Regions from separate parts of the Bacillus altaicus genome, predicted to be linked through region 2. Evidence: riboswitches for the same ligand, from Rfam matches in the RefSeq annotation. Region 2 holds a riboswitch; the other holds the start of a gene.
What was found. A riboswitch is a leader RNA that binds a small molecule or an ion and turns the genes downstream of it on or off. The one in region 2 is predicted to bind magnesium.

Region 1: it holds a riboswitch for magnesium, as region 2 does, so the genes downstream of both, mgtA (magnesium-translocating P-type ATPase) here and ACE38F_RS20005 (P-type ATPase actuator domain-containing protein) in region 2, are expected to answer to the same signal.

What each region holds. Positions count from the first base shown of each region.
Region 1 covers NZ_CM143394.1:1,550,085-1,566,250, forward strand. Annotated here, with positions in the region: gene ACE38F_RS08195 (aromatic acid exporter family protein) at 1-121, shown strand, start outside; gene ACE38F_RS08200 (L,D-transpeptidase) at 138-698, shown strand; gene ACE38F_RS08205 (DUF3894 domain-containing protein) at 763-1,002, shown strand; gene prli42 (stressosome-associated protein Prli42) at 1,093-1,185, opposite strand; gene ACE38F_RS08215 (GNAT family N-acetyltransferase) at 1,375-1,920, shown strand; gene ACE38F_RS08220 (tripeptidase T) at 2,048-3,166, shown strand; gene ACE38F_RS08225 (hypothetical protein) at 3,218-3,424, opposite strand; gene ACE38F_RS08230 (DNA polymerase IV) at 3,567-4,805, shown strand; gene ACE38F_RS08235 (MgtC/SapB family protein) at 4,847-5,548, opposite strand; gene mgtA (magnesium-translocating P-type ATPase) at 5,626-8,331, opposite strand; M-box (ykoK) riboswitch at 8,663-8,830, opposite strand; gene ACE38F_RS08245 (DUF3932 family protein) at 9,029-9,280, opposite strand; gene rnz (ribonuclease Z) at 9,470-10,393, shown strand; gene ACE38F_RS08255 (hypothetical protein) at 11,109-11,246, shown strand; gene sdaAB (L-serine ammonia-lyase, iron-sulfur-dependent subunit beta) at 11,292-11,951, shown strand; gene sdaAA (L-serine ammonia-lyase, iron-sulfur-dependent, subunit alpha) at 11,970-12,848, shown strand; gene proI (pyrroline-5-carboxylate reductase ProI) at 12,907-13,746, opposite strand; gene ACE38F_RS08275 (MBL fold metallo-hydrolase) at 13,912-14,865, shown strand; gene ACE38F_RS08280 (SDR family oxidoreductase) at 14,875-15,669, shown strand; gene ACE38F_RS08285 (YqzH family protein) at 15,699-15,884, opposite strand; gene argC (N-acetyl-gamma-glutamyl-phosphate reductase) at 16,109-16,166, shown strand, end outside.
Region 2 covers NZ_CM143394.1:3,872,033-3,888,198, forward strand. Annotated here, with positions in the region: gene ACE38F_RS19990 (DUF7507 domain-containing protein) at 1-8,278, shown strand, start outside; gene ACE38F_RS19995 (FbpB family small basic protein) at 8,346-8,486, opposite strand; gene ACE38F_RS20000 (5'-3' exonuclease) at 8,824-9,690, opposite strand; gene ACE38F_RS20005 (P-type ATPase actuator domain-containing protein) at 9,823-10,548, opposite strand; M-box (ykoK) riboswitch at 10,903-11,068, opposite strand; gene ACE38F_RS20010 (DUF350 domain-containing protein) at 11,272-11,658, opposite strand; gene ACE38F_RS20015 (glutathionylspermidine synthase family protein) at 11,655-12,890, opposite strand; gene ACE38F_RS20020 (hypothetical protein) at 12,894-13,205, opposite strand; gene ACE38F_RS20025 (hypothetical protein) at 13,289-13,738, shown strand; RNA gene ssrS (6S RNA) at 13,794-13,977, opposite strand; RNA gene ssrS (6S RNA) at 13,999-14,181, opposite strand; gene ACE38F_RS20040 (sulfurtransferase) at 14,298-15,131, opposite strand; gene ACE38F_RS20045 (DUF2533 family protein) at 15,134-15,406, opposite strand; gene ACE38F_RS20050 (GNAT family N-acetyltransferase) at 15,434-15,895, opposite strand; gene ACE38F_RS20055 (DUF3931 domain-containing protein) at 15,967-16,166, shown strand, end outside.

The sequences.
Region 1 (16,166 bases), 2.3 Mb from region 2:
AGTCTCGCGAGAAGAATTTGAGATACGTGCGAAACTTGTTCAACTTGTGTATGAAATGGAGCAATATTTACTCATTAAAAGTCGTTTTAAGGGAAAGGATAATATAAAAGAACTTATTTAGAAGGTAGGAATTATATATGCCGTATCTTCTTTCTTTATTATTATGTCTTTCTCTATCACCAATCTGGCCTCTTGGTGATAACCCACGTGCTGGAGATCCTTTTATAATTGTAAATAAAGCAACGAATAAACTAGCTTACATTGATGATGGAAAGATCCAAAAGGTTTTTCCAGTAGCGACAGGGAAAACAAATGAATTAACCCCAGAAGGAACCTTTGACATTGTATTGAAGGCGAAGGATCCATATTATATTGCGAAGGATATTCCTGGGGGCTCTCCAAAAAATCCACTTGGATCGAGGTGGATGGGATTTAATGCAAGAGGAACCGATGGAAGTAAGTATGGGATACACGGGACAAACCAGCCTAGTTCAATCGGAAAATATATTTCACAAGGATGCATAAGAATGAAGAAACATGATGTGGAATATTTGTTTGATCGTATTCCACTTGGAACGAAAGTATCGATTGTGAAATCGAAAAAAACATTTCAGCAATTGGCGAAGGAAAAAGGGGCCATAGTATTTGGAAAAGTCAACGAAACGGTTGGCTTTTTTCTTTTCTATAAGTTGTCTTGACATGTGTACATAACCATGCGTTAATGAGAATATATAAAGATAATTGAGTAAAGGGGTTGCTCATATGTATTTAAATCCAAAAATTTCTTACATGCAGTTTTGTGTTGGTTTTCTATTTGTTATTACATTCATATTGGCAACTTTTAATATATGCTCTTACGTTGTAGCGATTGTATTTATGGCATTACTCAATCTTACTTTTGTTATCGGGGCATTTCAGCAGAAACAATATACAAGTTTTGTAATAGCACTTGTAATGGCCTTTTCCTTTAGCATTGTAGCAATTGTAATATATATAAAATAAAATGTTCAATACAAAATAGACTATCTCGATTTCGAGATGGTCTATTTTGTATGTGTAAGCAGTAAAAAAAGGACGAGTGAATCGTCCTTTTTACCACAACATACTTGCGCCAGTAAGTAATGTTGTTACAAGCATAGAAATTAGCATTATATAAACCATAATTTTTTGAGCTTTTTTATGCATAGTTAAACCTCCTTGCAAATCAGTACAATTTCATTGTAACGAGAAATGAAATTGTGGACAAGGGGAGAGAAATGACAAATTTCGAGAAGTGTGTGTAAAGTAGAACAGGAAATGTGTGTGTGTGTAGAGAATATATTAAAAGATAGAGTACTAGTTTTTTGTTATGCAAGCATGAAGAATGGAGATACGATGATGAAAATATACGAAACAGATCGTTTACATTTAAGAGAAATTGATGAGTCGTATGCGGAAAAAGTTCTTCAATATTACGACAAAAATCGTGAATTTTTAAAAGCGTGGGAAGAGTATAGACCGGAGGGTTTTTTCACGTTAGATTATCAAAAGAAAAAGTTACAAAAGGATAGAAAAGAGTTCGCGGAAGGTAAGATCATCAGGCTTTGGATTTTTAAAAAGGGTGATGATACAAAAATTATTGGATGTATTTCATTTAATCTAATTGTTCGCGGAATTTATCAATCTTGTGTACTTGGCTATAAATTAGATAAGGAAGAATTGAATAAAGGTTACACAACAGAAGCGCTTAGAAAAGCAATTCAAGTTACCTTTGAAGAATTTCATTTACATCGTATAGAAGCACCAGTTATGCCACGAAATTTAGCATCTATACAAGTAGTGACGAAGATAGGATTTCAATATGAAGGTGTATCTCGAAAAATGCTAATGGTAAATGGCATCTGGGAAGATCATATGCGGTGGGTATTGTTAAACGAGTAATAGAAGGCAGATGGGTATCTAGATGTGTTAACCATCTGTTTTTTGTCTTGTATTTCGAAACTTTTGCGAAATTCTGTTATAATTAATGTTGTTACATACATAATGGTAGTGCAGGAGGCGCAGTCTTATGATTAATCAAGAACGTTTAGTAAATGAATTTATGGAGTTAGTACAAGTAGATTCTGAAACAAAATTTGAAGCAGAGATTTGCAAAGTGTTAACAGAGAAATTTACTGCTTTAGGTGTAGAAGTATTTGAGGATGACACGATGGGTGTGACTGGTCATGGTGCAGGTAACTTAATTTGTACTTTACCAGCAACAAAAGACGGTGTTGATACAATTTATTTCACTTCTCATATGGATACAGTAGTTCCTGGTAATGGAATTAAGCCTTCTATTAAAGATGGATATATCGTATCAGATGGTACTACAATTTTAGGAGCCGATGACAAAGCTGGATTAGCATCTATGTTTGAAGCGATTCGTGTCTTAAAAGAGAAAAACATTCCTCATGGTAAAATTGAATTTATTATTACAGTTGGAGAAGAATCTGGTCTTATTGGTGCAAAAGCGTTAGACCGTGAGCGTATTACAGCAAAATATGGTTATGCATTAGATAGTGATGGAAAAGTTGGTGAAATTGTAGTTGCAGCGCCAACACAAGCGAAAGTGAATGCGATTATTCGTGGGAAAACAGCTCACGCTGGCGTAGCGCCAGAAAAAGGTGTATCTGCAATTACTATAGCAGCAAAAGCAATCGCAAAGATGCCACTTGGTCGTATCGATTCTGAAACAACTGCAAATATTGGACGTTTTGAAGGTGGTACACAAACAAATATCGTTTGCGATCATGTTCAAATCTTTGCAGAAGCTCGCTCTTTAATAAATGAGAAAATGGAAGTGCAAGTTGCAAAAATGAAAGAAGCATTTGAAACAACTGCAAAAGAAATGGGTGGTCATGCAGACGTTGAAGTAAACGTTATGTATCCAGGATTTAAGTTTGCTGCTGGCGATCACGTTGTAGAAGTTGCGAAACGTGCAGCTGAAAACATCGGTCGTACGCCTTCTCTTCACCAAAGTGGTGGCGGAAGTGATGCGAACGTAATCGCAGGACATGGTATCCCAACAGTTAACTTAGCAGTTGGTTATGAAGAAATTCATACAACAAATGAAAAAATTCCTGTTGAAGAATTAGCGAAAACAGCAGAATTAGTTGTAGCTATTATCGAAGAAGTAGCGAAGTAAGTAATAAATAAAAAAAGACGTGTGAACCAATTATGGTTTACACGTCTTTTTTTATTTTGATTCAAGTGCTTTCACAAGGCGGATAAGCCAATATAAGAAGACCCATGGAAGTACATAAGTTGCTGTAAAACGTATGAAATGAGAGAAGATTCCTAAAGCGTAAATGTTAATGTTAAAAAGGGGAAGTAACAAATAATTAATCGCAAGGATTACTATAATAATAATAAATACATAATTGAGTTTATTATGTTGTTTCATAGCGATTCATCTCCTTTACAATAATATCCATTTGTTACGTACAGTATAGCAAAAAATAGATAGAGAAAAGCCAATAATTATTATAACTTGTAAATAAATTTGATATAATGAAGGAACAAACGTTCTTTAAGGGGTGAGTAGTATGCGAGAAATGTATCCGAAAAATGGTCGTGTTATTTTACATGTAGATATGAATTGTTTTTTCGCAGCTGTTGAAATTGCTCATGACCCATCATTACAAGGAAAGCCATTAGCGATTGCAGGGAATGAAAAAGAGAGAAAAGGGATTATCATAACATGTAGTTATGAGGCGAGAGAATATGGAATACGTACGACGATGCCTCTATGGGAAGCGAAGCGATTATGTCCGCAATTAGTTGTGAGGCACCCTAATTTTACATTATATCGAGAAGCTTCATTTCAAATGTTTCAAATTCTTTCCCGTTTTACAGAGAAAATACAACCGTTTTCTATAGATGAAGGGTATTTAGATATTACAGATTGCTATGCGCTCGGTTCGCCTCTTGAAATAGCGAAGATGATTCAACAAGCGTTAGTAACAGAGTTACAGCTTCCATGTAGCATTGGGATTGCCCCAAACCTCTTCCTAGCAAAGACTGCTTCAGATATGAAAAAACCTCTTGGTATTACAGTACTTCGAAAACGTGATATCCCAGAAATTATTTGGCCACGATCAGTTGCAGAGATGCATGGAATCGGAGAGAAAACAGCTGAAAAACTAAAAGACATTCATATACATACAATTGAACAGTTAGCAAAAGGAGACGAGCATATCATTCGCGCTAAAATTGGAAAGCATGGTGTTGATTTACAAAAACGTGCAAAAGGTATGGATGACAGGGAAGTTGACCCGAATCAAATGGGACAACATAAAAGCGTTGGAAATTCGATGACTTTCTCAAAGGATATGGACGAAGAAAAAGAATTACTTGATATGTTAGAAAGATTATCGAAATCAGTAAGCAAAAGGCTACAAAAACGAACTCTCGTTAGTTATAACATTCAAATTATGATTAAATACCATGATCGCCGCACAGTAACACGGAGTAAACAATTGAAAAATGCAATATGGGAAGAACGGGTTATTTTTCAAGCGGCATCCCGTTTATGGAAGCAACACTGGGATGGTGATTCTGTTCGTCTGTTAGGTGTTACAGCTACTGAATTAGAGTGGAAGACAGAATCGGTGAAACAGTTAGATTTGTTTTCATTTGAAGAAGATGCGAAAGAAGAGCCGCTACTTGCTGTCATTGATCAAATTAATGAGAAGTATGGAACACCACTCTTACAACGTGGTAGCCAGTTATTACGTAAACAAGAAAAATCGTTTCAACAAAAGTTAGAAAATAAGTTTATGTAGAAGGTGTCATGAAGTAGTAAATATCATGCTACCTTTTATATTTAACTCGCTTCTAAATCTAAAGAAGTCTTCCACCCCGCGGCAGTAACACCAGATTCTAAAAGCATTCTACTTACTATTTTTTCAATTAAGACAGCTGCATTTGTATTGCAATGTAAAGTAGCCTGTATACATACTTTTTGGTTAGAATCAACGTCTTCACTGTACAATTCTTTTAAACCGATACCTTCTGAACTTACCATGTGCATGAGAAGAAAACGAATATGCGCTTCATTTTCTTCCGAACAGGTAAGAGAAAGTAAGTAGTTTGTTTGTTCAGGGAAATCTTCTTTTGATTTATTATTCATAAATAGAGCGATTGGGCGGAGTAGTATATTTGCTAGTAAAACGCTAGCTGCCCCTAGCATAGCTGCAACGAGGAAGCCAGCACCTGTAAGAGTACCAACAGCAGCTGCGCACCATAAAGTTGCTGCTGTATTTAACCCTCTAATACTAAAACCGTCACGAATAATAACACCGCCTCCTAAAAAGCCAATACCACTAACAACTTGAGCGGCGATGCGTGATGGACTAGCATCATGATCAAGCATGACGGATAATAAAACAAATATACAGGCGCCAAGTGATACGAGAGCATTTGTCCGCAAACCAGCCATTCGATGTCTCCATTGTCTTTCCATTCCGATGCAAGCTCCTACAATGATTGCGATCAATAATCTTAATACAATGTCATACCATACCATCATGGTCACCTCCATACATATAAGTGCATGTTATATTTTTTAAAGAATGAGAGGGGAATCCCCACTCATTCTCATTTTTACAACCAGCTATGAAACTTTTTAATATAAAGTTTTTTCAGGAATTGTGTTAAGAAAGCATAGCCTAATAATATTCCTATGAGCCACGGGAAGTAGCTTAGTGGTAACGCTTGTAAACCAACTGCTGCACCAAGTGGTGAGAACGGAATATAAATTCCAATTGCCATAATACAAGCGGTTAATAAGAGAACTGGTATTGATGCGGTACTTTTAATGAACGGAATTTTCTGTGTTCTAATCATATGGACAATTAATGTTTGAGTTAGTAACCCAACGACAAACCAACCAGATTGGAATAACGATTGTTCTCCGGGTGTATTTGCACCGAATACATTCCACATGACAACGTATGTGATAATGTCGAATATAGAGCTAATTGGACCGATGCAAATAATGAAGTTACGTAAGTTTGCAGTATCCCATTTTCTAGGCTTCTCTAAAAATTCTTTATCCATTTTATCCCATGGAATTGAAAGTTGTGAAATATCGTAAAGTAAGTTTTGAATTAATAGATGAATTGCAAGCATCGGTAAAAATGGAATGAAAGCACTTGCTACTAATACACTAAATACATTTCCGAAGTTAGAGCTCGCCGTCATTTTGATATATTTTAAAATATTGCCGAACGTAGTACGTCCCTCTAAAATACCTGCTTCTAATATAGTTAAACTTTTTTCGAGTAAAATAATATCGGAAGATTCTTTTGCGATATCGGTAGCGGTATCAACAGATATTCCAACGTCAGCTTCACGTAATGCCACGGCATCGTTAATGCCATCGCCCATGTAACCTACAGTATGACCATTACCTTGTAATACGTGAATAATACGAGATTTTTGCATTGGATTTAGTTTTGCGAACACTGTTGTTTCTTCTGCCAGTTTTGCTAATGCTTTATCTGGTAAAGAATCGATTTCGTAACCGAGGACAGGCTCTCCTATATTTAATCCAACGTCTTTACAAACCTTTCTTGTAACAATTTCGTTATCACCAGTTAAGATTTTCACTTGTACGCCGTGTTTTTGCAATGCTTGAATTGCAGAAGCAGCAGATGGTTTAGGTGGATCTAAAAAGCCGATATACCCAGTAAGGATCATAGCTGATTCATCTTGTACTGTATATGCTTTATGATAGGGTTTGTTATCTTTCTTGTATGCTACAGCTATGACACGCATTCCTTCACTATTTAAAGTTTCGCTAAGATGTTTTACATTTGCTCTCATTTCTTCAGTGAGAGGGACAATTTGCCCATCAACTTCAGTGTAATTACAAATTGATAAAATTTCTTCTACGGCACCTTTACAAACCATTGTATGTTCACCTGAAATATCTTTTACGATGACAGACATACGACGCCGCGCGAAATCGAATGGAATTTCATCTAGCTTTTGAAAAGCTGATGGATCAAATTTATGGTTCTCCTCTGTATGTTCAATAACAGCTTTATCTATTAAATTTTTCAATCCCGTTTGATAGAAGCTATTTAAATAGGCAAAGTGTAATACACGATCGCATTCATTTCCGTTAGGATCTAAATGACGAACTAGGACAACTTTATCTTCTGTTAAAGTTCCAGTCTTATCTGTGCAAAGAATGTTCATAGCACCTAAGTTTTGAATAGAGTTTAGCTGTTTTACAATTACTTTTTGTTTAGACATGTTAACGGCACCTTTAGCTAAATTAGCAGTTACAATCATTGGTAGCATTTCAGGTGTAAGACCAACTGCAACAGCAATAGCAAAGAAGAAAGCTTCTTGCCAGTCGCCTTTTGTGAATCCATTAATGAGAAGGACAATAGGTGCCATAATAAGCATGAATGTGATTAAGAGCCAGCTTACTTTGTTTACTCCTTTATCGAAGCTTGTTTCTGTACGTTTTCCAATCACTTTTTTTGCTAAAGAGCCGAAATACGTATCCGTACTAGTTGAAACAACAACAGCTTTTGCGCTGCCGCTAACAATATTTGTACCCATGAAGCAAAGGTTTTCCATATCGAGCGGATTGTAATTTGTTTTCAAGTTTTTCGGTAATATATGTTTATTTTCCGTATGGTAGCAGTTTTCGTATTTTTCAACCGGAAGTGCCTCGCCTGTTAATGAAGACTGATTAACAAATAAATCTTTAGCTGATAAGATACGCACATCAGCTGGAACGATATCACCGGCTGAAAGTGAAATGATATCACCAGGTACAAGTTCTTCAATTGGAATTTCCGTTGTATGATTACGATTTAAATTCGTTACGCTTTTTGTTTCGTGTATAAATCCATTTATTCTAGAGACGCTTGCAGTTGTGCGAACCATAGCTTTTAACTTATCTGCAGCTTTTTGAGAACGAAATTCTTGAAAAAAACGAATAGTTGTACTTAGCAGTACCATTACAGTTACGACAATTGTTCCTTGTATGTCATCTGTGAAAAAAGAGAGTGCTCCAAGAGCTAACAAAACAAAAATAAATGGATTTTTAAATGCCAGCAGAAATTGAATATACCATGGCAGTGTTTTATTATGAGCAATTTCATTCGGACCGTATAAAGAAAGTCTATGAGACGCTTCTTGTTTAGAGAGTCCATCTTTTGTTGTTCCTAGAAGTTTTAACGCAGAGTTTACATCCTGTGTTGCAACTTCTACTAGCAATTCGTTATTTGTATTCATGTTATCTTGATTGTAAGCATGCTTTGTTTCTTGTCTTTGTAAATTTAACATTGGTAGTTCCTCCTTTTTCATGAAGGAGGAAACAATCTGTTACTCGACTATTTAAAATTGGGAGGAACAGCTTCTTTCCTACCTACATGATGAAATATAAGGGTAAAACATATGGGTATCTGGGCCGAATCATCACTCGCCACTGCTCCTCACCTCCGTACAATTAGTAGTTTCTGAATATGCTATGTTTGTTTCATAGTAAGGTGCATAAGACATAAAAAAAGACCTTTACTCAAAACGAGTAAAGGTCTGAATTCGTAGTCAAAAAGAGTCAACAACAAAGACTGTTATTAAACATAGATAAAAACAGTTTTTGTGTATGACAAAACATACGCACCTCTCCCTCGTTGAGTTTTAGCACTGTATAGCATAGGTACTGAAACCAGCTACGTTAAGAAAGGCCTTCATTCCGACCTTTCCTGTTGACCCATTGGCGTCTCTCGACATTTTTGGGCAGCAGCGTTTCTCTATACAGGAGCCTCACCTAACAGAGACCATATTCAATTACACGTTGAATATTAGCACTGTAAATTTGTAGTGTCAATATCTTTTTTGTCTATTTTTTTAAAAAATTAAATAGGTTTATGATGGATATATAGTATGAAGTAAGATGGGTTTAATTGTAAATATGATGGGGAAATAAATGCTTAAATAAATATAAATAAAAAGCACTGATTACAGTGCTTTTTACTATAGATTATGAGATTGTAGCATTTTCAAAAATAACAATCTCTGAGCTATTTGTTGTTGAAACGCGTTGTGCGTAATATGTTAAAGCTGAAGAAATATATGTTGGTAACGTCTCATTTGTATGTGATGTTGTATATTCATGGATTAATTCTTTTAAAGTCGTCCATTCTAATTGTGCTGGGTGATCAGAAACGAAAGAACTTACCCAGCGATCAAATGAAGATGAAAAATCAGTTTGTAAACGAAATACTTCTTTCATAATAAAACGCTCCCTTAAAATGTAGTACAATTATTTTACCACAAAATACGAACGATATCTAAATTTTTTAAGTATAATGTTCGTGTTATATAGTTGTCTAGATGATTGGTTATGCAAATTCAATTTGCCATTTGAAATAACATTCCGTAAGATGAAAGATAGATTATATAAAGAGCTGGAGGAAAGAAAGTGGAATTTGTATTTTTAGGGACTGGTGCAGGTGTTCCTTCAAAAGGAAGGAATGTTTCAGCAATTGCTTTGCAGTTGTTAGAAGAACGAGGACAGACTTGGTTATTTGACTGTGGCGAGGCGACACAACATCAAATACTACATACGTCTGTACGTCCACGCCGCATTGAAAAAATATTTATTACGCATTTACATGGCGATCATATTTTTGGATTGCCGGGTTTATTGGGTAGCCGGTCGTTTCAAGGTGGAACAACAAAATTAACAGTGTACGGACCAAAAGGAATTAAACAATTTATTGAAGTGGCATTATTAGTAAGTACGACACATGTTAAATATCCACTTGAAATCGTTGAGATTACGGAAGAAGGTATTGTGTTTGAGGATAATGAATTTTGTGTAGAAACAAAAAGGTTATCACATGGAATTGAATGCTTCGGATATCGAATTGTAGAGAAAGATATACAGGGAGCTCTTTTAGTGGATAAGTTACTGGGAATGGGTGTGAAACCTGGTCCAGTTTTTAAACGCTTAAAAGATGGTGAAGTAGTTGCATTAGAGAATGGCACAGTGTTAAATGGAAAAGATTTTATTGGCCCGCCTCAAAAAGGAAGAGTTATTACAATTTTAGGCGATACACGATATTGCGAAGCGAGTAGAGAGCTTGCGCAAGATGCTGACGTACTTGTTCATGAAGCGACTTTTGCGGCAGAAGATGAACAACAAGCGTATGATTATTTTCATTCCACATCTAAGCAAGCTGCGAGTATTGCACTTCAGGCAAATGCAAAACGCTTAATATTGACTCATATTAGTTCTCGTTATCAAGGAGATACATATAAGGAATTATTGAAAGAGGCAAGAGAGCTATTTTCTAATACAGAAATAGCTACGGATTTAAAATCATTTCCAGTAGAAAGATAATAATGTTGTGAAAAAATGGTGACGATAGGTTGCCATTTTTTTTATTTCTAAAAAAAATTAAAAATAAAACTGTTATCATTTTATTTTTATATAGGATGACACAGAAAGTTTTAATGATGTGAAGATATAGGATGAAAATACATAATACCGATTATTTAGAAAAACTGTTATATAAGTCAGACGACATACGAGTGGTACAAGTAGCAAAAATGGATTTTTATTCAGAACTTTTAAAATTCATTAAAAGTAAGCGTTTTATTAAAAACAAGCTATAATGAGGGCAGATTATAATTTATCCCGCTATTTGCGGACAGTAAGACTCCCACCTCAGAATTCGGCGAATGCGAGGAAGTTAGGTGGGAGATAACTGCCCGTAAAAGCCCGATTGGTGTGGGCTAATAATCAGTGGGGGATGGACAAAACTCCCACTGATTAAAGTTTCACTTTATTGTAGGCTACATGCGTTTTAGCCATTTGTCATAACAAGTGAAGTTGACTAAATCGTGAGAGAGCAACATGGAAATTATAATAGGAAGGATATTACTATTATTTGTACTAAGTCTTTTTTCACTTTTTAGCTTTAAAATATCAAAAGGTATGAAAGCAATGGGAGTTTCACTTGTTTATGCTATGCTTGTAAGGGGTTCTGTGTTAAACTTTGGATTGCTACCAGGCTTTATTGTGGACTATCTTATATTATTTTTAAATGCAGGTAATGCTAAGTTTCTTATTTATTATTATAACTGGTATTATTTCAGGATATATTGCTTCACTGTTATTCAAAAACTATCCAATTCTTACAGCGGAACAAATTCGTGGTACGACTGGAACAGCAACCGATTCGGTAGCTTAATAGAATAGTAAATAATTTTTTCATAGAGGTTTAGGGGGAGTTATGATGAAGTATCGCTCAGTGTTTGATATTATTGGTCCGGTTATGATTGGTCCATCAAGTTCACATACAGCAGGCGCGGCAAGAATGGGGCAAGTTGCTCGTCAGCTGTTTCGTCATGAACCAGAGAGAGTTAGCATTTCATTATATGGTTCATTTGCAAAAACATACCGTGGTCACGGTACGGATGTAGCGCTAATCGGTGGAATACTAGGATTTGAAACAGATGATTTACGTATTCCAAGTGCGTTAGATATTGCAAAAGAACGCGGGATTGAAGTGGAATTCATTGAAGAAGATGCAAATGCTCCGCATCCAAATACAGCGAAAATTCGTCTGTATAAAGGTGAAGAGGAAATTGAAGTTGTTGCTTGCTCAATTGGTGGCGGTAAAATTGAAGTAGTAGAATTAAACGGATTCGATCTTCAATTAACAGGCACGAGTCCAGCACTACTTATTGTAAATAACGATCGCTTTGGTGCTATCGCAGCTGTAGCTTCAATCCTTGCTAAGCATGAGATTAACATTAGTACAATGAGTGTTTCTCGTAAAGAAAAAGGAAGAAGAGCGCTTATGGTCATTGAAACAGATGAATTATTAGCAGATGAAGTAATCGCAGAAATAAATGGGCAACAAAATATTTGTCAAGTAACTATTATGGATTAATTGCAGGGGGGAAACACCATGTTTCGGAACGCAGCGGAACTAGTGGCGCAAGCTAAAGAGAAAAATGTAAAAATCGCAGAAATTATGATTCAATGTGAAATGGAAACAAGAAGTATCTCACGTGAAGAAGTAATTGCTGGAATGGAAAAGAACTTAGTCGTGATGGAACAAGCAGTAGAACGAGGTATTCGTGGTGTAAAATCACCGACTGGTTTAACTGGCGGGGATGCTGTGAAAGTCCAAGCGTATTTAAAGAGTGGAAAAGGCTTATCTGGAGATACAATTTTGGACGCAGTGAGTAGAGCTGTCGCAACAAATGAAGTAAACGCGGCGATGGGAATCATTTGTGCAACACCAACAGCAGGATCTGCTGGAACAGTGCCAGGTGTACTCTTTGCACTGCAAGAAAAATTACAGCCGACACGCGAAGAAATGATTGAATTTTTATTTACAGCAGGAGCTTTCGGTATGGTTGTTGCGAATAATGCTTGTATTTCGGGCGCGGCAGGAGGTTGCCAAGCTGAAGTAGGTTCAGCAAGTGGAATGGCAGCAGCAGCAGCAGTTGAGATGGCTGGTGGAACACAAGATCAAGCAGCTACAGCTATGGCGATTTCATTAAAGAATATGCTTGGTTTAGTATGTGATCCTGTTGCAGGGCTTGTAGAAGTACCTTGTGTAAAACGTAATGCAGCAGGAGCTGCGAATGCCATGATTTCAGCTGATTTATCATTAGCTGGTGTAACTAGTACAATTCCATGTGATGAAGTCATTGAGGCGATGTTTAGAATTGGACAAACGATGCCAGTAGCACTTCGTGAAACAGCAGAAGGTGGACTTGCAGCAACACCAACAGGTCGTCGTCTGCAAGAAGAGATTTTTGGTAAGAGCAATAACTAAAAGCATATCATATGATTAAAATAAAAAACGGAGCTCAAATAAAGTTGAGCTCCGTTTTTTATTTTTCTTCTGCTATTTTTTCTAATGTTTTTCCAAGATCGTGTGATCGTTTCGTTGCTTGTGTAATACAGGAGATTAATGCTTGTTGAAAATTATGCTCCTGTAATATTTCAATACCTGCTTCGGTAGTTCCGCCAGGAGAAGTAATTTCTTTTCGCAAAATAGAAGGGTGTTTTTCGCTTACTTTTAGCATTTCAGCAGCACCAATCATCGTCTGAAGAATAAGTGATTTTGCAACATCTTCTTTTAAACCAATTTTTTTTGCTGCCTCTTCCATTGCCTCTACCACATAATAAATATAAGCTGGTCCACTGCCGGATAATGCAGTGACAGCATGCATATCTTCTTCTTCTACAACAGAGACGAGACCAATCGTTTCAAATAACGATGTTGCAATGCGAATATGTTCCTCCGTTGTGTGTTCTGAAGGTGAGATAGCAGTAGCGGATTTTAAAATGGCCGCAGATGTATTTGGCATTGCACGAATAATCGGAACGTCTTTTTGAAGTAGGTTTCTAATTGAATGAGTAGAAACACCTGCTAATAACGAAATAATAAGCACGTCATTATTTATGTATTCTTTAAGAGGAATAATCGCTTCTGCGACATCTTTTGGCTTCATCGCTAGAAAAAGAATATTTGCATCAGCAAGTAACTCCTTTTTATTATGTGTACCTTTGACACCGTATTTTTTATGTAACTCCTGTAATCTTGTCTCGTTAGAACGATTACTTACAGTTACATTTTCTCCCTTAACAACATTTGCGTTTAATAAACCACCAATAATCGCTTCGGCAATAGAGCCTGCACCGAGAAAGGAAATGTTTTGCATAGACATGATGTGCCTCCTTTGAATTTGGTTAGAAATGCTTATAAATGTACATACATTCGTTTTTTTATGGAAAACACCTCTTTTTATCTGAAAATAATGACAAATTTATAGGGAAGTTGTAAACTGAAGAGGTATTCATTTTGAACCGGAAAAAGACAGGGGGGGCTAAGCATGACGGCGATTCATCGAATGGAGATTCCTGTTCCATTTGCAGTTGAGACAGTGAATGTGTTTTTAGTTGAGGGAGAAACATTAACGTTAATTGATACAGGGACAAATACAGAAGAAGCAAAGAAGGCACTAGAAAGTCAATTAGGTGCATTAGGGTATAAGATAGAAGATATTGAAACGGTAGTGATTACGCATCACCATGCGGATCATTGCGGACTTTTAAATACATTTTCTGAAAAAGTAAAGATTATCGGACATCCTTGGAATGAACCTTGGATTACACAGAATGCTGAATTTTTAAAGAGGTATCATGAATTTTTTAAAGAGACAGCCTTGCAGTTCGGCGTTCCAGCAGCATTTCTGAATGATGAGGCGTTATTGACGACGAAGACACTTAAATATTCTTGTAATAGATCGTTAACACATACCGTGAGAGAGGGAGATCGTATAGATTCGTTACCTGGATTTACAGTGATTGAAACCCCGGGTCATGCTTCCACTCATATTTCATTATATAGAGAATCTGATGGAATATTAATTGGTGGGGATGCTCTCATTAGTCACATTTCTTCAAATCCAATATTAGAACCACCATATGAAGGGCAAACAGAAAGAGCGCGTCCTTTATTGCAGTACAATCAAACGTTAAAACGTTTAAGTGAAATGAATATTTCACGTATTTTATCAGGGCATGGGGAAGATGTTCTGAATATGAAACAACTTATTGAAACAAGATTACAAAAGCAAGAGACACGTGCGTTTAAAGTGCTTGAACTATTAAAGGAAAAGCCAATGACAGCATTTGAAGTATGTGTAAAACTATTTCCGGTATTATATAAAGAGCAATTGCCACTTACTATCTCAGAAACTGTTGGACAATTAGACTTTTTAGCATATAATCAACAAGTGATGATTGATGAATCTTCACAACAATTGATTTATTATGCAAAGTAGGTGACAGCAATGACGGGACGTTTACAAGAAAAAGTAATCGTCATTACAGGTGCTTCTAGTGGAATTGGAGAGCAAGTTGCAATGCAGGTTGCAGAGCAAGGGGCGACTCCGGTATTAATGGCTCGAACAGAAGAGAAGCTACAAGCATTAGCAGACAAAATTAAAGAAACTTATAATACGCCTTGCTATTACTATGTATTAGATGTAAGTGAAGAAACGAAAGTACAATCTGTTTTTTCAAAGGTATTACAAGAAGTAGGACGTATTGATATATTGGTAAATAATGCTGGGTTTGGTATTTTTAAAACGTTTGAAGATGCGTCAATGGATGAAGTAAAGGATATGTTTCAAGTAAATGTATTTGGATTAGTAGCTTGTACGAAAGCGGTATTACCTTATATGGTAAAAAGGAACGAAGGACAAATTATTAATATTGCTTCATTGGCTGGAAAAATTGCAACTCCGAAGTCGAGTGCTTATGCAGCAACAAAACACGCTGTATTAGGATTTACGAATAGTTTGCGTATGGAGTTATCTAACACAAATGTGTATGTAACAGCAATTAACCCAGGACCGATAGATACGAACTTTTTTGAAATAGCCGATCAATCAGGTACATATGTGAAAAATATGGGACGTTACATGTTAAAACCAACATATGTAGCAGAACAAATCGTAAAGGTGATGCAAACGAAAAAACGTGAAGTAAACTTGCCGAAGTGGATGGGAATGGGGCCAAAGCTCTACGCATTATTCCCAGGTTTATTTGAACGCGTTGCAGGCAAATCATTAAGTAAAAAATAGGAGATTTCCATATGGAAATCTCCTATTTTTTATTTTCCAGTCACATAATCGTAAACGATATCCTCAACAGCCTCGTATACATCAATTTCAGTATTTAAATGAATTATCATTTGAATATGTTTAATTAGCATTTCCTGATCCTCTTTTGAAACAGGATTACATTGATATTGCCGAAAACTTTTTATAATCATTTTCTCAATTAATTTTTCATTCATGTTTTTTCCCGCCTGTATGTATACATGTATTGTTTTATTGTACTTGAAGTGAAATGAAAATACTACTATGCACTATTTTTGCATAAAAATCCACTTGTATATATTGCTTTTATAGTGAGATTAATATTTTGAAGTTTTTTAAAATTATAAATATTTAATTGACTTTATAATTATGCAACATTATAATCAAACTTAATTTAAAGAATAGATATGAGGAGGAGCTTATGAAAGTCGCAATTATTGGAGCAACTGGATATGGAGGTATTGAGTTAATTCGGTTAT
Region 2 (16,166 bases):
AGCTAGCACTACATTCATACCAAATTCAGTTACAGTAAATGGAGTTCAGCAACCTGGTGCGCAACCAGCACTTGGAGTAAATTTACCAAATATCGCTCCTGGCGCGACAGTAACCGTTACTTTCCAAGTAAATGTTATTTCTATTCCCCCTTCAAGCTCGATTATGGATAATGACACAATTTTATATTCTTATACTGTTGATCCAAGCGGAACTCCTACTACAACTTCTACTTCAACGAATATTGTTACAAACCCTGTATTAGATGCTATGATTACGATGATTAAATCAGTCGATCAAACACTTGTAACGCTAGGTGATACCATTACCTATACGACAATTTTAACGAATAGTGGTAATACAAACGCAACTAATATTACTTTCACTGACCTTATACCAGATGGTACAACATTTATTACTGATAGCGTTACAATAGATGGCATCACGCAAATTGGTCTTAATCCTAATACAGGTATAACGATTGGAGCAATAGCTCCTAACAACTCAATATCAATAGCATTTCAAGTTACCGCTACTTCTACTCCCGTTCAAAATCCTATTGCCAATTCGGCTAGTGCTTCTTACACATTTATCGCTGACCCTAATGCCCCTATTGTTTCAAGGAATGTTACTTCAAACACAGTGTTCACTACAATTAACACAGCTACCATTCTTTCATTAAAACAAGTCGATAAATCCTTTAGTCGTGTTGGAGACACACTCACCTATACTGTTACTTTAACAAACAATGGAAACTCATCCGCACAAAATGTTATTTTCTCAGATACAATGCCGAGCGGAACTACATTTATTGCAAACTCATTTTCTATTAACGGGGTTTCTCAAAGTGGTGCGGACCCATCGAACGGTGTAAATATTGGGCCTATAACAGCTGGGTCTACAGTAACTGTTTCATTCCAAGTAAACGTGGCGTCATTACCAACCGAAAACCCAATTGTAAATTTCTCATCGACATCGTATCAATTGGTCTCACCACCTGAGGCAGAAACTTCGATTAGTAACCCTGTTTCAACGCTAATTAGAGAAGCCATATTATCCATGACGAAAAACGAAAGTGTATCCTATGCAGATATCGGGCAAACTGCTTTTTACACTACTTCTATTGCGAATATAGGAAATACGGATGCAGCTAACATTGTATTCACAGATGTATTACAAAGTGGAATCACGTTTGTTCCTAACACATTAACTGTCGATGGCGTTTTACAACCTAATGCGAATCCAAATACAGGTGTATTACTGGCAGCACTTCCGCCAAATGAAATATATAGTATCGTCTTTCAAGTTACGGTTAACAGCATCCCACCTTTTAATCCAGCACCGAATACAGCATCAACGACGTATGAATTTACTGTTGATCCAGGTAATCCACCGGTATCGAATACAGCTAGTTCCAACACTACACTTCTTCAAATAAACAATGCAAATATTTTGAGCACAAAAACAGCAAATCTTACTTTTGCGGATGTTGGTAATACAATAACATTTACACTTAACCTTCCTAATACAGGAAATGTCGCTGCAACTGATGTAACTATTATCGATATTCTTGATAGTAATTTAAGTTTCGTTCCAAACAGTTTCACAGTTAATGGGCAAACCATTCCAAACGCTGATTTATCTACTGGTGTAAATATTGGTTCAATTAGTGGTGGTAATACGGCAATCGTTACATTCCAAGCAACTGTTACTACACTTCCGACACTTAATCCAATTTCTAATTCCGCTTCTACCACATATCATTATGTCGTTGATCCTAGCCAACCACCTATTACAACTTCCAATCAATCTAATACAACGACAACACAAATTAATAGCGCTATCCTTACTGCACAAAAAAATTCAAATGTGTCAACGGTAGATATTGGGCAGGATATCGTCTACACCGTTACAATTACAAATAGCGGAAATGTTAGTGCGACGAATGTTATTTTTACCGACCTTATTCCAGACGGAACTTCCTTTGAACCGAATAGTTTTACACTTAACGGAACTAGCATCCCAAATGCAAACATAATTACAGGCGTTCCAATTGGTGATATCGCGCCAAACGAATCTGTCATCGTAGCATTTCATATTAATGCCAATGAAATTCCGCCTATAAATCCAATTACCAATCAAGCTAGCGTTAGTTTTCAACATATCGTTAATCCAGCTAATCCTCCAGTTTCAAAAAACATTACTTCTAATAGCGTTTCAACACAAATTGAAAGTGCTATTTTAAACACTATTAAAATAGGAGATAAAGCATTTGCAACTATTGGTGATACAATTACGTATACAACGACTATTACGAATATAGGAAATATCCCCGCTAACAATGTTGTTTTCTCAGACCCTATACCGACATGGACACAATTTGTTGCAGGATCAGTTATTGTTGATGGAACTCCATTAACATCCGCTTCTATCATTGATGGTGTTGGCATAAATACAATAACTCCAAATCAAATCGTAACAATTGTATTCCAAGTTCAAATTGTAAGCAACCCAACAACGTTCACACCTGAACTCCAAAACTTAGGATTTGTTAACTTCCAATATAACGTAGGCAATTCATTACAGGCTCAGCCTGGAAATGTGGAAACGAACGTCTTCGTTACTTCTATTAATTCAGCAATACTTTCGGCCGTAAAAACTGCTAATACAGCCTTTGCAAACATCGGAGATACAATCACTTATACTGTGCTTATTCAAAATAACGGAAATACAAACGCTACAAATTTAAATTTCTCAGACATTATTCCAGCTGGAACGACTTTTGTTGAAAATAGTTTTTCTGTAAATGGAAGTACCATTCCAGGGGCAAATCCAAATAACGGAGTTAATATCGGAACCGTTAACGCAGACAGTTCATTACCTGTTACTTTCCAAGTCATAGTTACATCTACTCCGCCTTCAAACCCAATTACAAACGTTGCATCTATTCAATACTCATTCATTGTTGATCCGGCAGCTCCTCCTGTTACAGGCACCATAAATTCTAATAGCGCTTCAACACAAATTAATAACGCTACTGTTACAACTGTTTTAGAAGCAAATCGAACAATCGTATCTATCGGAGATGTAATTACGTATACAGCAACATTAACGAATACTGGAAACTTCCCTGCAAATTCTGTATTACTCATTAACGGAGTTCCTGAAGGGGCATTATTTGTTCCAAATAGTGTTAAGCTAAACGGGATTTCACTTCCAGATGCCAGTCCAACTCTCGGTATTCCAGTTGGTATTATCGCACCAGGTGATTCTGCTACTATTACGTTCCAATTTCTTGCAAGTTCTATTCCACCGCAAGGCGCGATTATAAATCAAGCCATTACAAGTTACACATATATTGTCGATCCAAGTCAACCTCCAGTTACAGCAACATCCTCATCTAATACGGTTAATACAGCTGTCGTTGATGCATCGCTATCCGCAATTAAAAATACAGATTCTCTCGTACAATCTACTGACGGTACAATCACTTATACAGTAGTCGTTCAAAATAACGGCAATACAACTGCAAATACAGTTACTTTAACAGATTTGGTCCCAGAAGGAACTGCATTTATTCCGAATAGCGTGACCATTAATGCCGTTTCAGTTCCAGGTGCCAATCCAAACGTAGGAATACCATTAAACTCCGTTGCGCCGTCAGAAATTGTCACCGTCACATTCCAAGTTATCGTTCAATCCATTCCAAGCGTGAATCCAATTTCTAATATAGCCCGTATTGACTATACTTTTATCGCCGATCCAACTGCTCCTATCATCTCTCGAACAATTACGTCTAATCCAGCTTTCACACAAATTTCGGATGCGAATGTTCTTTCTTTAAAAGCAGTCAATGCACAACAAGCAACAACAGGTGATATTTTGACTTATACGATAACACTAGAAAATACCGGAAATATTCCAGCTACTAATCTCATATTTTCAGATACTATCCCCCAAGGGACTACATTCGTAGAAAATAGTTTTACACTTAACGGAACAGCTATAATTGGTGCAAATCCAAATGTAGGTGTTACTTTGCCTAACCTAGCAGCAAACGCTACTCACCTTATTTCGTTCCAAATTCTTATTAACGATCCATTCTCGCAAGAATCGATTACAAATCAATCCAATACAACATATACAATTCAACCAGATCCAAGCCAGCCGCCTATTACTGAAACATCTACAAGTAATATCGTCATTACAAATTTCGTGCAAGCACAATTGACAATTACAAAAACATCCAATCCAATAACTGTAGATATTGGTGGAACTATACTTTATATTTCTGAAGTGAAAAATATCGGCAATGTTGACGCAATAAATATTATTTTCACAGATTCTATTCCAGCTGGGACTACATTCGTTCCCGATAGTGTCACAATTAACGGTGTCCTTCAGCCAGGTGTAAATCCAGAAAACGGCATACCAATTGGAACGATTGCAGCAAACAGTTCCAAAACGATACTATTTCAAGTGCAAACAAATAATCCACCTAATGAAACCGAAATTGTAAATCAATCTTCAGCAACTTACCAATATGTAAGTATTCCTACAGCTCCACCAGTGAATCGCTCTGCAAATTCTAACGTTGTTACAACATCACTTCAAAATGCAAATATTATTTCTGTCAAAAGCGCGGATGTAACTTTCGTAGCAATTGGGCAAAATATTACCTACACAAATACACTACAAAACATAGGAACCGTTCCAGCTAACAATACTGTGTTCATTGATAACATTCCAGAAGGTACTATATTCATTGAAGATAGCTTATCAATAAATAATGTGATTCAGCCTGGCGCGAATCCTGAAAACGGAGTAACTCTCGGCACGATACAACCAAATGAAACAGTCACTATTTCATTCCAAGTACAACTTACAAGTATACCGTCCGGCAATACAGTCATTAATATTTCAGACACTTCGTACGAATACCAAATTGACCCTAGTTCTCCAATTATTCAGCGTAGATCGTTATCAAATGCAGTAAACACGGAAGTGCGGACAGCAAATGTTAGTGCAATTAAATCCGCCAATAGATCCATTACACGCATCGGTCAAATCATCACATATACAGTCGCGGTTACAAACGCTGGTACAGTACCTATTACAAATACTCTCCTAATTGACGCGATTGAAGCTGGCACCACATTCGTTCCAAATAGCATTCTTGTAGATGGCATACCAAGGCCTAACGAAAGTCCAATTACCGGAATCACCCTTGATATTATCCTTCCAAATAATACGATTATCGTTACATTCCAGGTAAATGTAGTCTCTACACCTTCTCAAAATAACATTAATAATATCGCCGTCATCCACTATGAGTATCAACCGGATCCAAGCTTACCACCAATTTCAGAAACGACCTCTTCTAATACTACAAATATACAATTTATTGATGCTATTCTTATCGCTACAAAATCCGCTAATACAGTATTAGCTAATATTGATGAAACCATTGAATATACAGTATTCATTCAAAATAACGGATCCACTACAACTAATTCCATCTTTTTTACAGATACTATAGCGGATGGAACAGTATTTATTCCAGGAAGTGTAATAGTTAACAATACTGTACTTCCTGCAGCAGATCCGAATATCGGCTTTTCCATTCCTAATATCACATCAGGTCAATCGACAACAATAACATTCCAAGTTTCCGTTACGAATTTACCAGCTGTAAATCCAACACCTAATACTGCAAACATCGTCTACGACTTTATTTTCAACCCTGACTTTGCACCAATTCAAAAATCTACTACTTCCAACACTACTTTCGTTCAAATTAATGATGCTGATATCGTTTCACTTAAAACTGTTGATTTGACTTCTGTAACGATTGGTGACATTTTAACTTATACAACAACTTTAACGAATACAGGGAATACAGATGCTACTGCTGTTGTATTTACAGACAATATTCCTAATGGAACAACCTTTATAGACGGTAGTGTTTTAGTAAATAATATTCCTCAGCTTAACGCCAATCCAAGTGCCGGTATACTTGTAGGAACGATTGCTCCTGACATTTCTATCCCAGTCACATTTTCTGTTACCGTCGTAGCTCTTCCAGCTAGCGGCCATGTTCAAAATCAATCAACTTCTCGTTATACAATAAATGTGGAAGAACAAATATCGACTAGTAATATTACCTTCACTGAAGTTATTTCAGCTAATGTAATTGCTACAAAAACAACGCCTATCCAATATGCTGACCTACAAGCTATTATCCCTTATACAATTTCCATCATAAATAACGGGAATATACAAGTGGAAAACATTATTGTTACAGATATCATTCCAGCAAATACGAGCTTTATAGAGAATAGTGTTATTGTGAATGGCAACGCTCGTCCAAATGACAATCCACTTAGCGGTATACCAATTGATAACATTCCGCCTAATACGACAGCAACTATTCTATTCCAAGTCCGGGTTACTTCCATTCCGCAAACAAACCCAATCTCTAACACGAGTACAATTGAATATGAATACACGGTACCAGATAGGCCACCTATTACCGAAACTATTATTTCATCAGCTGCCGTAACAGAAATTCATCACGCGAATTTGAATAGCAATAAAACTGTAGACCTTGCATTTGCAACAGTTGGTGATACGTTAACGTATACGATTACACTAAATCAAACTGGTAATGTTGCAGCAAATGATGTAATCATTCAAGATATTATTCCTCAAGGTACTACGTTTATAGAAAATAGCGTCATTGTAAACGGAGAAACTCTTCCGGGAGTGAATCCAGTAAGCGGCATACCAATTGGTACTATAATTGTAGGTGGAGACGCTATCGCTTCGTTCCAAGTAACTGTAACTTCTATTCCAACACCAAATGAACTAAACAACAACGCAATTACTACTTTTAACTATATAGTCAACCCAAATAACTTACCTGTTACAAATACGACTACAACAAATACCGTCACAACAACTGTCCAAAATGATAATGTCGTTGCCATAAAATCTGTTAATGCCACGAATGCATTACCTAGTCAAACTTTAACGTATACAATTACAATTACTAATAGTGGCAATGTGACTATTGACGATCTTCTTATTGTAGACACTGTACCAGTAGATACAACCTTCGTTACTGGTAGTGTTACGATTAACGGAATCAATCAACCTAATGCGAATCCCGAAAACGGTATTACATTAGGAAACCTTGCTCCTAATGAATCTGTTGTCATTACGTTCCAAATAACAATATCTTCTTTGACTCTTCAATCTGCTATCAATAACGATGCTACTATCTCCTATACGTTTATCGTCGATCCAACCGAACCACCTATTACAATTACAAAGCAAACAAATACCGTTACAACAATGATCGTTGATCCAATGGTGCGCATTGAGAAAAACGCTGACAAATCTTCTGTCGTTATAGGAGATATTATTACATTCACATTAGAGATATTTAACCATTCCCCAATTCCTACAGTAAGTACTTCCGTTTTAGATATGATTCCAGCTGGTACAACATTTATAGAAAACAGTGTAACAATTAACGGTACTCCGGTTCCAAATATTCGACCAGACACTGGTATTAATATTGGTTCCTTGGCTGCAGATGGAATAGCAACTATAACATTTAAAGTTCTCGTAACTTCTATTCCTTCAAACAGTACAATTATTAATTCTGCAACAGTTACAGCCGCTTTCCAATTGACACCACAGGATCCGATTATTACTTTCATTGTTAATTCGAATATTGTTCGTATACCAGTTCAATTTATAACGGCAGCAGTGATAAAAAATGCTTCTGTCAGCTCTGCTTATTTAAACCAATATTTTGATTATACAGTGCGTATTACGAATACTTCCGAGATTTCACTTTCAAATATTTCATTACAAGACACCATTCCAGCAGGTTTACAATTTATGAACGGTACGGTCTTCATTAATGGGGAACGCTCTCCACTAGCGAATCCGAATATCGGTTTCCTAGTCGCTACTAATTTGGAACCGAACGAAACAATTATCGTGTTATTCACAGTACAAGTGATAAGTCCACCTATTAATAATGAATTTAAAAACACGGCAAACGTTTCTTTACAACTTCAAGTCTCTCCTACCGATCCACCAATCACAGTAACCATTACAAGTAACGAAAACAACGTCACCTTTATTCCAGAAAATCCAGATAAAACACTTCCAAATTTAAATTGTTTCTTTGACGGTGAACGTTTCATACGCATTACTCCTCGAAATATACGAAATTACTTTTGGACTTGGATTTGGTGGCGTTAATCAAAAAAGAAAAAGCTTGTAGTTCGGATAATATCCAAACTACAAGCTTTTTTCATAAACAAAATTATCAATTGCTAGCAGCACTATATGCTACATGTCGTTTCTCAATCCGTTCTTCAATTTCTTTCATATTCTCTTTATTAGTTAGTAGGGATTGTTTATTTTCTATTAATAATTGTTTAAAGGATTTTCTCACTTTTTTTCGCATGTTTATTTTCCTCCTTGGGGGATGGTTTATATAAAAGATAACTTGAAACTTTAATCAATGAGAGGATTTACCCTCACTAATTATTAGCCTACATCAATCGGGCTTTTACAGGGAGTTACTCTTCCATCATCACTCTTTATTCAGCTATAATACTGAGATAGAAGTCCTATCTCCCGTTAATGCGGGATAAGGATTTATCTGTGTGTCCTTATAATAGTTGATTGTTGTGAATTCCATTTGAACTTCATATGAAAATTCCGTTTATTTTCTGACAACTTTGTGAACAAAAAAAAGAAAGGTTAATCAAAAATATATTTGATCAACCTTTCCATGCTCTTTAAAGCATATTAATTAATATTTCAGGTCTTCCCCAATTCATTTCGTCGCAAACGAATCGTAGTTTTTCTTCGTTCATTGTGTGTAACCCTTCTTCTAACGAACATGAAATTGGAACTTCACAATGAATTTGCGCTAATTGTAAAGAGATATTTAAATTCTCTAAATCACTTTCAATTTTTGTGCGCTGCGCTTTCGTTAATGATGCTATATTTTCTAGTACTGCCGATACTGTCCCGTATTCTTGAATAAACTTATACGCTGTTTTTTCACCAATACCTTTTACACCCGGATAATTATCACTTGTATCTCCCATGAAAGCTTTCGCATGAACAATTTGCCAAGGTTCTACACCTTTCTCTTCCATGATTTTTTCCGGTGTGTAATACTCGTAATTTCCAATTCCTTTACGAAGAAGCATAACTGTAACATTCGTATCAACAAGTTGAAGTAAATCTGTATCACCTGTCAAAATATAAACTTCCGCTTCATTGCAATATTGTTTTGCAAGCGTACCGATACAATCATCCGCTTCATAACCTTTCATACCGATTACAGGCATAGATAATTTCGCAGTCATTTCTTGCACTAAATCAAATTGCGGAATTAATTCTTCCGGCGGTGCTGCACGGTTTGCTTTATAATTCGAGAAAGATTCCGTTCTAAATGTCGTACTTCCCATATCCCAGCACGTTACAATGTGCGTTGGTTCGATTGCTTGTGTTGCTGTTAATAAATGCTTCATATAACCATGAATCCCATTCGTCGGGGTACCATCTTGTCGTTTCATAAATTGTCCATGTACACTTGTTGCGTAAAAAGCACGAAATAATAGTGCCATACCATCAACTAATAATACTTTTTTCATAATTCCTCTCCTACTAACAAAAAATAATAACCTCACGTTATCACGTAAGGTTATATATAGATTACCATTCTACGTTTTTATTCAACTTTTTCTATTATACATTGTTTTTGTATATTTGGCATCATTAACACATTAAGACATTCTACCGCAACAAGTATGAAGTATTCCTGAATACGTATTTTTACCTGTCGAAACAACTACAGCCTTTGCATTTCCCCCAACAATATACGTACCTTTGAAACATACATTTTCAAGTTCAAGTGGATTATAGTCTTTCATCCGTTTTAATGGAATAAATCGTTTACGTTCAAGATGATAGCAACTTTCAAATTTCTCAATACTAGCATCGTTTCCTGTCAGCATAGATTCATTTACTAATAAATCATTTGCATAAATAATACGTACATCTGCTGGCACTGTATCGCCCTCTGAAAGAAAAATCATATCTCCAGGTACAAGCTCTTGTACTGGCAATTTCATCATTTTCAATTCATTATTTAGCCCTGTTATGCTAGAAGCTTCTACTCTAGAAACAGTAACTGTTTCACATTGTAATTCATCACACACATTTTGTTTTGAAAGACCCGGGATCATTCCACTTAGCTTCATCATTACTTCCGCAATACGCGCTCTTTTTGAAGTTAATTCATTTCGGCCGTATACTTGAATACGTTTTTGTGCCTCTTTCATAGATAGTCCGTCTCTTGTTGTTTTAAAATACGCAAATACAGATTTTACATCTCTTGTTGCGATTTCAATTAATAGATCTTTATTTTTTTGAAGCATTGTTTGTTCTTTCATTGCTTTTTTACTTAATTTATACGAAGTGTTACCCACACTTTTATTTACATATAACATATTATCGTCTCCTCCTTTACAACATAGGAAGAAACGCTTTGTTTCTCAATTTATCCACTTTACCGTGAAAGTGTCTAGCGCTTAAATACTCGAATAAACGCTACATTATGATAAATATAGAGGGAGGAACAAGTCGTTTCCTGCCTACATCATATATTTTTGATTTGAAGTATATGGGTAACGGAACCGAGTCAGAATTTGACATGCTCCTCACCTCCTCCTTAATTTTTTAGTTATAATCTATACTATGAAATTACTCATAGCTTGCTAACAAAAAAGACCCTTACTCATAAGAGAGCAAAGGTCATTGCATACACAAATAAGCGATTCCCAATATAATATAATTAGAAATCTACGGACCTCTCCCTCGCCGAGTTTTAGCACTGTATAGCATAGGTTCATTACCAGCTACGTTAAGAAAAACCTTAATTCGATCATTCCTGTTGACCCATTGGCGTCTCTCGACATTTTTGGGCAGTAGCATTTCTCTATACAGGAGCCTCACCTAACAGAGACTTATTATAATTACATAGAAAATGTTACTCTTATTTAAAATAGATGTCAACACTTTGTATGGAAACTTTTCCTTATTACAATAACTATCTCGAGTTTAGTACACTAATACGCATCCTGCTCAGCGTTCGGCTACATAAATTAATTGAACACATATTGCAAAAAATTAGCACATGAAAAATAAAACCCTTACGTTAAAATGTAAGGGTTTTAATATGTTACACAACCAGCAATTACAATTCCGATGGAAAGTGATAAAAACATAAGGAAAAGACCAACTGCTTGATTATCTTCTTCAAGGCTTTTATTAATATTAAAACGTGGTGTAAGCCATTCCGCTAAATAAAAGACAATAATTTGAGCTAATATCCCAACAGCCCCCCATGAAACCATATCAAGAATTGAAATAGAATTAGCAGCCGTTGAATATAAAACGATAGCAAGACCAAGTAGTCTTCCTCCAAGTACATAGCTTACCGCTTTATTCCCTTGAGCCATTAACTTAAATTCCTTAACTTTCGTTGTCACTTCCATAAGAAAAAGACCGATACATAAAAGTGCAAGTGATACTACTAAATATAGTAAAAAATTAATCATTTATTTTCCTCCTTCTTAATACCTACCGGTAAATAATACGATTCATTTCCCGTAATTTTTTCTCCGGCACGTATACCGATGCTGCTCGCTTTTCCAGCAATTAAAAATGCCCCAAACACGTACGACAGCCTCTCAATTCCTTTTTCAGTTTCCAAAAATACAACTGGAAGCTCTGTATATTTCTGAAATATAGGAAGTGATGATTTATACGTTTCATGTGCATTTCGAATCATAATATTTGTATCCTTATCACGAATCGTAATCGTGTCACCTTCCCTACCGAACGAAGGTTTTTGAACGAAAGGACTTTTCCCAAAAAATAAATCTGGCTCTAAATATGTAGGAAGCATATATTCGTTAATCCACTTTTGCTCCTCACTTGTGTAAAAAGCACCTTCTTCTGCTAATCCCCAAATAAGACATTGAATTGATTTCGGCTGAAGTAAAAAGGCCGACAAAGGATTTATAATAAAAAGCTTTCCTTCTTTTACAAGTTGCAAAAGTTCTACTCCCACCAAATCCCCCGTTTTTGGATCTTGATCTTCAATTAAGTCTTCAATTGGATATGTTTGGCGATACAAAACATCAATTGGTACACCATCTCTATCTACTAAAGCATCATCTGTAATTCTAAGTTCTGTCATTGGCATCACTTTATTTTCAACATGACATAGCCCACTCAAATACATAGTCGTATTCCAATCTTCTATATGTTCATGATGAGCTGTGAAAACAACATTTGGATCTTCCATTCCTTTTGTAAACTCCATTACGGCTTTTGTAATACCGGAAGAAAGTAAGCGCTCTTGATTTGCATTTGGATCATCATAGCCTAATTTTTCACAAACTTTTCCATTCATTTGAAAGCATTCCACAATAAAAGTTGGAGTGTCACTATTAAACTCAAGCATTTTAATACGATTATCATCTGTTAAAGCAAAATCAAATCGTGAAATAACAGATTCAGGATACATTCCTTTCAGTCTAATAAAAGGCAAGCTTGCAGCTGGAAAACCAAGTTCAAGAAGCTGTTCATTAGATAAATCCCGAAGAAGTCTAGCAGTCTTAAAAAATATTTTCCCCATTCGTTGAGTTGCTAATTGTAATTGTTTCATCGTTTGCTCTGTTATTGGGAAAGCATGAAACAAACTATACTCACATTCATATAAATCCGACCAGAAATGCGGATAATTCGAATAAAATCCTTTTCGTTCCTTTATGTATTGCGACATATTTTAACCTCCAAATCCACCTTTTGAACCGCTTCCAATTCCACCTTTAAATTCGGCCGAAGATTGATAAGTTTTAAACGCTGATGAATTTTTGAAGGTGGATTTATTTTGATAGTATTTACCACCATAAAAGTAATGTCCACGATAACCTGAACTACTATCATCACACTGCCAAACACCAAGTTCATCATCCCAATCCCAATCAGAGCAACTATTATCATTCGGTTCGGGGGGAATATCTTGCGCGCAGCCAAATAAAGTGCCCGTCATTAAAGATGTCAGGACACCACCTACTAGCCATTTCGTTTTTGTCACCTTTGCACTCCCCTTTTTAAATTATATTTCTATTATATAAGATGTCATGATAAAGTAGAAGAAAAAGGAAGAAGAGGGATAAAATGCGATTGGAATATCGGCTCAATGATGAAACTAACGGGTATCCGGCTTTATGGAACTACGCAAATATTTCTAATTCTGAAATTGTCACGCGCATGACTTGTGAATATTTTATAAAAGATGGAAATACATATGTCGTTACTGCAACTTCAGTAGATCCAGACGGGACAGCAGTGTTATATATACAAAAAGAAGTTTTTTTCAACGATCCTTCAGATCCTACATACTCGCACATAGGTTTTGAAATTAGAGAACTAAAGGAAGCAAGCTCAATTATAATAGAAAGTAAAGATGTGTGGAATTACGAGGACATCTTACCCTCTCTCCATTCAGATATTATATATATTCAACGGGATGAAATACATTTGGAATTCACTCTAGATTCAAGAGAAATTGATGAAGACCGCAAGTGCTATATTTATTATGGAAACTTTACAGGTAAATCGAGATAACATGAGCATATTTATTCAACAAAAAAACCTTACGTATAAAACGTAAGGTTTTTTATATAGTCCCACATATGCCGTTATCTATAGATGTCCATAAACCTGCTCTCACAGGTGGATGTTCTCACAAATGTTTGTAACTTCCTTCTTAAAAAGATGGCCTGCTATCTACATTTAAATATTGAACTTCCATATTATACTTATTGGTTTAAGACATACACAAGCCACGTACACCGTAGGAATTTTATATAATGTTAGTTGAAATAAGACCCCCGCAAGTGCCGTTCCTCGTAAATGTCCAAAAACCCGCTACTCGCAGGTGGATGCCCTCACAGTTACCGTATATCTTCCTCCACAAGGAAGGCTTGATAATGGTCACTAAATATTGAGCTTCCGTAAAACTAACATCGGTTTTAGACATAAATAAGTTACGTACACCGCAGGATGTATTATTTACTTGTCGTTATATTATCACATTGTTTCCAATGTGTAAAATATAATATTTTTGAAGCAATCTCTTGCTTGTGACCTTATTTTAATACAAATTATTTTTGCATGCAAGTGATTAATCTTCTTCTTTTGCAATTTGATTTTCTGGATAAGAAATCCAATCACTCCAGCTACCGGTATACAATTTAACATTTTGAAAACCAGCTAATTTTAATGCAACTATGTTCGGACACGCTGTAACACCAGAACCACAATATACGATTGTTTCCTTCTCTTTATCAAGATTTTGGAAACGCCCTTGCTGTTCCTCTTCGTTTTTAAAGTGTCCCGATTCTAAAATTCCATCTTTCCAAAAATAGTTTACTGCCGTCGGAATATGCCCTGCCTTCGAATCAACAAGCTCTTCCGCACCTGCATAACGTTTCGGCTCTCTAGAATCAATTAACGTAATATCTATACCTGCATGAATATTCTCTCTGACCGTTTCCATCGTTACAAGCATATTTTCTTGTATTTCCGGTATAAAAGGTTTTCGTGCAATAAATGGGATATTCGACGTTGTCTGTAATCCATTCTCTTTCCAAGCTGGAAATCCACCGTCTAATATATACACTTTCTCATGTCCTACATAGTTTAATAACCACCATAAACGAGAAGCCATTGCACCAGCTTGACTGTCATACGCAATCACTGTTGTATGTTCATCAATCCCAGCCTGTGAAAGCTTGTCTGCAAACTGCTCTATATTCGGTAATGGATGGCGACCACCATGCTCTATTACAGAACTTGATAAATCTAAATTTAAATCAAAATATAACGCATGGGGAATATGTTCTTCCTCATACTTCTCTTTACCCCAATTTGGATTCGCTAAATCAAAACGACAATCGACTATACGGACATGTTCATCTTCTAAATGCTCACGCAACCATTCGACTGTAACAATCATCCTTAACGCCCTTCTTTCTCGTTCACGCGACCTACATACTCCATAACCATATCTGTTGTAACAAGTTTACGCTGCGGCGCAACGCCGCGTTTTGCAAGGTCATTAATTTGCTTTGTTACCATATTAATTGCATCAACTGAGAAATGTTTTCCATTTGATGCAAGTGCGATCGCAGCCTCAATCGCTGCTTCGCGTTGCGCATCTAATTGTAAAAATATTTTTACAATCTCATTTTGTTTACGAGAATGTGCTGTAATTGCTTTATGTACTTCCATCTTCTCTTCCCCCTAAATAATTTATACTTATTTGTTTAATTTCATTGCAAGCCGAATCATATCACGACATACAATTCCATTTTCAATAATCTCTTCTTCATAATGCTTTGAAAAGTAATCAAAATCAATAGAAAAAATACGAAATCCACATTTTTGATATAACGTAAGTTGTGAAATGCTAGAATTACCTGTACCAACTTCAAGCTTGTACATATTATATTCTTTAGCTTTTTCTATTGCATGCAACAATAACCCCTTACCAATACCTTTTCCTTGCATATGTTCTACAACCGCAATATTCATAATTTCCATTGTCCTTGGTCTTGTTTCCAAAAGCACATATACACCGATAATTCTTTCTTCTTGTTTAGCTATATACGTAAATCCTCTCTGTACATATGCATCAATTTGGCTCTCACTTGGATCAGCAAGGAGCAATAAAGATTTCGGTATAGCTTCTTTCGAAATACGCTCAATTACAACAGACATAAAAATTCCCCCTTCCCTATTGTTCTAAACCCCCCTTGTCTACCATAGATAATAGAAAGGAGGGATTCACCATGGACAACAATGAGAAAAAATGCAACGTCATCTCTATTGATGGAAAGAAAAAGAAGAGCGACACATATTCCTATCCAAAATTAGTAGTAGAAAACAAAACGTATGAATTTTCTTCATTCGTCTTATGCGGTGAAACACCAGACGGCAGACGCTTAGTTCTTACCCATATGATTTCTACTGATGAGTTTGCAGGGTTTGT